Pelorhabdus rhamnosifermentans: one gene and its partner. The protein of the gene in region 1 binds, or shares a complex with, the protein of each later gene. Links are inferred from orthologs where the notes say so. Each region holds a gene or a part of one and is shown in the gene's direction. Other genes may lie near its edges.

What was found.
Region 2: the proteins of uvrB (region 1) and pcrA are in contact, whole or in part, in a crystal structure (PDB 7EGT), measured with the Thermus thermophilus proteins. The link is inferred for Pelorhabdus rhamnosifermentans from one-to-one orthologs. Residues at the interface, in WP_096411307.1 of Thermus thermophilus: Glu23, Leu25, Arg26, Asp27, Gly28, Glu29, Arg30, Phe31, Arg55, Glu326, Asp327, Phe328, Glu379, Ser382, Gln383, His398, Gly400, Arg401; in WP_096412145.1 of Thermus thermophilus: His654, Arg656, Phe657, Gln666, Asp668, Glu669, Lys680, Arg681, Leu682, Ser683, Lys685, Tyr686, Ala687.

What each region holds. Positions count from the first base shown.
Region 1 is NZ_JAHGVE010000001.1:293,659-297,317, forward strand. Bases 365-3,254 are described here. They hold uvrB (excinuclease ABC subunit UvrB), read left to right. Parts: upstream 365-710; coding sequence 711-2,798; downstream 2,799-3,254. Other genes in these bases: uvrA (excinuclease ABC subunit UvrA), read left to right, coding at 2,849-3,254. Outside these bases: Ga0466249_RS01465 (cupin domain-containing protein), read left to right, coding at 6-320; more of uvrA, read left to right, coding at 3,255-3,659. UniProt on the Escherichia coli protein: The UvrABC repair system catalyzes the recognition and processing of DNA lesions. A damage recognition complex composed of 2 UvrA and 2 UvrB subunits scans DNA for abnormalities.
Region 2 is NZ_JAHGVE010000018.1:70,855-74,237, forward strand. What follows is about bases 385-3,383. They hold pcrA (DNA helicase PcrA), read left to right. Parts: upstream 385-710; coding sequence 711-3,056; downstream 3,057-3,383. Other genes in these bases: Ga0466249_RS18390 (XdhC family protein), read left to right, coding at 385-467; ligA (NAD-dependent DNA ligase LigA), read left to right, coding at 3,213-3,383. Outside these bases: Ga0466249_RS18385 (XdhC family protein), read left to right, coding at 1-163; more of Ga0466249_RS18390, read left to right, coding at 156-384. UniProt on the Escherichia coli protein: A helicase with DNA-dependent ATPase activity. Unwinds DNA duplexes with 3'-5' polarity. Translocates on single-stranded DNA with 3'-5' polarity. Initiates unwinding more efficiently from a nicked substrate than double-stranded DNA.

The sequences.
Region 1 (3,659 bases):
TTACAATGATGGAAAATCCCGGTTTTAAACAACTTGATGACTTGACTTCCCGCAAAATTATCGTGAGTGGTGAGGACTTGATGCTTGCGGAAGTTCACTTCAAAAAAGGTGGAATTGGCGCACTCCATAAGCACACCGATCATGAACAGGCCGGTTATATTGCCAAAGGCAGCTTTGAATTGACTCTTGGCAGTGAGAAGAAAGTTGTCAGGCAAGGGGACTGTTATTATGCGCCGAAAAATGTTTTGCATGGCGTTGTCGCTCTAGAGGATTCCATTATTATTGACTCTTTTACACCGATTCGGAAAGATTTCTTATAATAGGTTGGATATGTAGTGGTAAAAAATAGCAGGGAATGCTTAATTTCAGGGCATTTTCTGCTATTTTTGTCTGTATAGACCTTGACTTCCGCTTATAGTAATACGATTTCTGTGCCTGCTGGGTGTATAAAATGTTGCCTGGCGGTTCTGCTTAGTTGACAGTAGTTGAGACGGCATAGGATTTTTCTATGCCTGCCTGGTCATAAATGGATTCTGCTGACTTCTTCTATCTATTTGTTTTTGCCAGGCAGGTATGATAGTATTTTGATGATATCTTATTCAGCTTTTCGTGTTTCATTAAGCTGTTTTATTCATTCATTTATGTTATAATGATTATCTATAAAGATAAATTATTTTCATTTATTATAGATTTCTAAGGGGGTCGTGACGATGGGGACTGTTCCGAAGCTGAATACTGTATTTCATGAAGGAGGCATTCCTTTTGAAGTGCATGCTCCCTATGATGCGGCAGGCGATCAGCCAGCTGCGATTGAGCAATTAGTTCAGGGGATTGAGCAAAATATGAAAGGTCAAGTGTTGCTTGGAGCCACAGGAACAGGTAAGACGTTTACAATTGCGAAAGTCATTGAAAAGGTGCAAAAACCGACACTTGTGATTGCCCATAATAAGACACTAGCGGCGCAGCTTGCTAGTGAATTCAAAGAATTTTTCCCCAACAATGCTGTGGAGTATTTTGTGAGCTATTACGACTATTATCAACCTGAGGCTTATATCGCTCAGACAGATACGTACATTGCGAAAGATGCATCAATTAACGATGAAATTGATAAATTGCGACATTCAGCGACAAGTTCTTTATTTGAACGACGTGATGTGATTATTGTGGCGAGTGTGTCTTGTATTTACGGCTTGGGTTCGCCTGATGAGTATCACGGTCTGGTGCTGTCGCTCAGAGAGGGACAAGTGAAGGATCGTGATGAAATTTTACGCAAGCTAGTAGAAATTCAGTATGAACGCAATGATATTAATTTTGTGCGCGGCAAGTTTCGGGTGCGTGGCGATGTTATTGAAGTTTTCCCTGCTGGCTATGGAGAACGAGCCGTACGGATTGAGTTGTTTGGCGATGAAGTAGAACGGATTGTTGAGCTTGATACCCTAACAGGTGAAATACTCGCCAAGCGCAAGCATATTGCGATTTATCCTGCTTCACACTATGTTACCTCGCGTGAGAATCTGACACGGGCCGTCGGCGATATTGAAGCGGAGCTTGCCGATTGTCTGATGAAACTTCGGGCCGAAGGCAAATTGCTTGAAGCGCAGCGCTTGGAGCAGCGCACGCATTATGATTTGGAAATGATGGCTGAAATGGGTTATTGTTCAGGCATTGAAAATTACTCGCGTCATTTAACAGGCCGTGCGCCAGGCGATTCCCCTTATACACTGATTGATTATTTTCCGGAAGATTTTTTGATGGTTGTTGATGAGTCCCATGTGACACTTCCCCAGGTTAAGGCCATGTATGCCGGTGATCGTTCGCGGAAGGATTCGCTTATTGGCAATGGTTTTCGCCTTCCATCAGCTTATGATAATCGACCACTGAAATTTGATGAATTTGAAGAACGTATTCATCAAATTATTTATGTATCAGCCACGCCGTCGGAATATGAAGTGCGTGATTCAGAGCAGATTGTGCAGCAAATTATTCGTCCAACAGGCTTGGTTGATCCTGAAGTGGAGGTACGGCCCATTGAAGGACAGCTCGATGATTTGCTTGGTGAAGTCAAGGTGCGCGCGGCTCGGAATGAGCGAGTTCTTGTTACGACACTGACTAAGAAGATGGCGGAAGACTTGACGGAATTCTTAAAGGAAACAGGGATTAAAGTACGGTATTTGCATTCGGATATTGCGACAATTGAGCGGGGCGAGATTATCCGAGATCTTCGCGCGGGTGTGTTTGATGTTCTTGTGGGCATTAATTTGTTACGTGAAGGGTTGGATTTGCCTGAAGTCTCGCTTGTCGCGATCCTTGACGCGGATAAGGAAGGTTTTTTACGGTCGGAGACGTCGATGATTCAGACGATTGGCCGGGCGGCACGCAATGCTCATGGACGGGTCATTATGTATGCCAATCATCAAACAGGTTCAATGAAACGGGCCATTGATGAAACAACACGGCGGCGGAATATTCAACTAGCTCATAACAAAAAGTATGGTATTACTCCGCAGACAATTGTGAAAAAGGTTCGTGACTTAATTCAAACAACGAAGGTAGCTGAGGCGGAAACACCTTATGAGCCGGATGTGCTGAGCAACCTGAGTAAGCGCGAAATGCAGGATCTTACGGCCAGTTTGGAAAAAGAGATGAAAGCGGCTGCCAAGGCGCTGGAATTTGAGCGAGCAGGCGAATTGCGCGATGAAATTAAGAAACTCAAGAAGATGCTCAATGAGAGCGAGACTAAAGCAAAGACGGCTGGTAAAGCAAAGAGAGCCAGGCAAACGCGCATAAAATCGAATTGATTTTTTTGGACAAAGGCCAGTGGACAATGATGGAAGAGAGGAACAAGTGAGTGAAGGAACAGATTTTTGTTAAGGGTGCCAGACAGCACAATCTAAAAAATATTGATATTGCGATTCCCCGTGATAAGCTTGTGGTGATTACAGGGCTGAGTGGTTCAGGCAAGTCATCGCTTGCTTTTGATACGATTTATGCGGAAGGACAGCGTCGTTATGTGGAGTCACTTTCTGCTTATGCCCGGCAGTTTTTAGGGCAAATGGACAAGCCTGATGTGGATTATATTGAGGGGTTGTCACCAGCCATTTCTATTGATCAAAAAACAACGAGCCGTAATCCCCGTTCGACAGTGGGGACGGTAACAGAGATCTATGATTATTTACGGCTCTTGTTTGCCCGGGCGGGTGTGCCGTATTGTCCGCATTGCGGTAAGCCCATTCGTCAGCAAACGGTGGAGCAAATGGTGGATCAACTTAGGACTCTTGGCGATGGGGTGCGTCTGACTGTTTTGGCGCCTGTGATTCGCGGCAAGAAAGGCGAGCATGTGAAGGTGCTGGCCCAGATTCGCAAAGATGGCTACGTACGGGTTCGCGTCGATGGCCAGACACTCGATGTGGCGGAAGACATTTCGCTGGAAAAGAATAAAAAGCATACGATTGAGGTTGTCGTAGATCGTGTGATTGTGCGCCAAGGCAGTGAATCCCGTTTGGCAGAATCATTAGAAACGGCGCTGAAAGTAGGCAACGGTGTGGTTCTTGTCAATGCGGGCGGCAAGGAAGATCTGACATTTAGCCAGAATTTTGCTTGCGTGGATTGCGGTATCAGTCTACCCGAAATTGCACCGCGCATGTTTTCTTTTAACAGTC
Region 2 (3,383 bases), on another replicon or contig:
ACCTGCTTTGCTGCAAAAAGTTTATGCACCTATCGGCATTGATCTTGGCGGGGCAATGCCTGCCGAAATCGCACTAAGTATTGCTGCTGAAATTATTGCAGTCTTTAATCAGGGATCACTGCGATTTCTCACTCAAACAGGAAAGGCTGAACATCATGAATAAACAAGTGCTTGAAAAGGTATGTGAGTTACAAAAAGCAGGCCAAAAAGGTGCATTAGTGACGATTATTCGGACCTGGGGTTCGACACCACGCAAGGCGGGCAGTAAAATGGTTGTCCAGCCTGACGGGGCTATGACCGGTTCCATTGGCGGCGGCTGCGCCGAAGCGGCAGTTCGTTTACAGGCGTTATCTGCCATGGATGAAGGGCGTTCTTTTGTTTATAAAGTGGATATGCTGCAGTCTGTTGCCGCTGATGAAGGTATGGTCTGTGGCGGTGTCATGGATGTATTTATTCAAATGATTTGATTGGAGTCGAAGGGGCTTGAGAGCAGGACTGTGTAGTTCCTAAGGAACTGTACAGTCCTGCTCTTGTCTAGGCTTTTCTTATTTAGGGGCAGGTTTACAATCAATTGAGTCGAATAATTTACAGTTAGGGTTTAGCAAATGTGTCATTTGGCGTATTGGAAGGGGTAGTGAACGATTTTGGCATTAAATCAATCGGAAATTACAGAATATCAGTTATTAAGGGGAAAGCTAAAAGAACAATTTTTGGCGGGACTCAATGGTGCTCAGCAGCAGGCTGTCATCCAAACAAGGGGACCGCAACTCATTATGGCAGGAGCTGGCAGTGGTAAGACACGGGTCTTAGTTCATAAAATTGCCTATTTGCTTCGTTATGGAAACGATGAAGCAGAAGATTTGCCGCCGGCTTATTTTTCTGCGGCTGATATGGCTGTACTTCGCCAAGTGGTTCAGCAACCTCAAGCGTTAAATAATCTTGATGCGCGTACAGAGCAATTGCTTGCGCAGGGAATAAAGCCATGGCAGATTTTGGCCATTACATTTACAAATAAAGCAGCGGCTGAAATGAAAGATCGTGTAGCTGCTCTTGTGGGAACGGCGGCCAAAGACATTTGGCTGAGTACATTTCATGCTTTTTGTGCGAAATTTTTACGTTATGAAATTGATCATGTCAATGGCTATAGTCGTAATTTTAATATTTATGACAGCTCTGATACGTTAAATGTCATAAAGAATTGCTTAAAAGAACTCAATCTCGATGATAAGCATTTTCCGGCCAATTCCATGGCTGCCGCCATTTCCAATGCCAAAAATTCTTTGCAGGGGCCGAGGGAGTTCACGGATGCCGCCGATAATTTTCATGACCAAAAGGTAGCGGAGATCTATCAGCTTTATCACGATAAGTTGCTGCGTAGTAATGCCTTAGATTTTGATGATTTACTCATGGTTACGGTGCGTTTGCTGGAAGAAAATCAAGCCGTACGGGAAAAATACCAAGAAAAGTTTCGCTATATTTTAATTGACGAATATCAGGATACCAACCGGGCGCAATATCAGTTAGCGCGGCTGTTGGCGGCAAAACATCGCAACATCTGTGTTGTAGGCGATGCCGACCAAAGTATTTATGGCTGGCGCGGTGCCGATATCCGTAACATTCTTGATTTTGAGTCGGATTATCCTGATGCCGTTGTGATTAAATTGGAACAAAATTATCGCTCTGTGACAACGATTCTGGATGCAGCGAATGCCGTCATCGAGAATAATACTGATCGGAAACCGAAAAAACTAATTAGTACGCGAGAGCAAGGCGAACCGATTCCTTATTATTTGGCTTATGACGAACGGGATGAAGCGCAGTATGTGACAGAGAATATTACGAAGTTGAATAGTATTCATCAGATTCCTTATGGTGATGTGGCTGTGCTCTACCGGACAAATGCGCAGTCGCGTGTCATTGAGGAAGCTTTTATGAGGCAGGGCATTCCTTATACGATGGTGGGAGGACTGAAATTCTACGACCGTAAGGAAATTAAAGATATTTTGGCTTATTTAAAAGTAATTTATAATCCGGCGGACATGGTAAGCTTAAGTCGTATTATTAATGTTCCCAAACGCGGGATTGGTGCGGCTAGCATCGATAAAATGCTGGCTGTGGCGGCAGAAAACGATCTTACCCTGTTCGATGTCATTTCTAATACCGATCAGGTGCCACGGCTCACAGCCAAGGTAAAACAAAAGTGCGAAGATTTGTCTGCATTGATTTTTACGCTTATGGGCGATTTAAATACGCTTTCTGTGCGGGATATTATTGAAAAAGTGATTGAAACGTCCGGTTATTTGGCAGAATTACAACAAGAAGGTACAGATCAAAGCGAGTCGCGTATTGAGAACATTAAAGAACTCTTAACTGTGGCCCGTGATTTTGCGAAAGACGAGGAACTGGAAAATAATTTGGAAAATTTTCTTGAACGTGTCGCTCTTGTATCAGATTTGGATACGGCTGAGTTTGTCGAAGAAAAGGTTACCTTAATGACGCTCCATTCAGCCAAAGGTCTGGAATTTCGTGCAGCTTTTCTCATTGGGCTGGAAGAAGGCATCTTCCCTCATTCAAGGGCTTTAATGAATGAAGAGGAGTTAGAAGAAGAACGTCGACTGTGTTATGTGGGAATTACGCGGGCCAAAGAAAAGTTGTATTTGACAAGCGCTAAAATGCGAACCATTTATGGTCGGACGCAAATGTCAGGGCCCTCACGGTTTATTCAGGAGATTCCGCCTGAACTGGTTGATCGGCAAATCAAAGCCAAGGCAACCTCTTTTGCAGCTACGCGTAGCAGGGACATGCATTCGCCAGTGCGTACGGGTCAGCGGCCTTCCTTTTCATTGCCTCCTGCGGTTACCATCCGTTCGTCTGTATCAAATGTGAAAAGTACCTTCGACTGGAAGGTTGGGGAAAAAGCGCAGCATGTAAAGTACGGCACAGGCACGGTAGTCAGCGTGAAAGGAACAGGGGAAGAACAGGAGATTACCATTGCTTTTCCGGCAGTAGGCGTTAAACCTTTTATGGTAAAATATGCGCCTTTAACACGAGCATAAGAGGGAGTGCTCAGACAGGGAGTGACACGCGGTGATGGTGATTTATGTTTAAAACGGAAATTGTCTAGATGTATGTTCTTTATGAATGATGAAATACCATTTTTTACTGTAGCTTAGCCACAGTAAATTAGACAGTAACGAAGCGGAGGACATCAAATGGACACACAAAATCGTATTAAAGAGTTGAGAGACAAGATCGAATATCATAATCGTAAGTATTACGATGAGGACGCGCCGGTAATAAGTGACTATGAGTACGACAGAATGTTACTCGAACTTAAAGAGCTTGAGCGTGACAACCCTGAGTTAGTAATGCAGGAATCACCT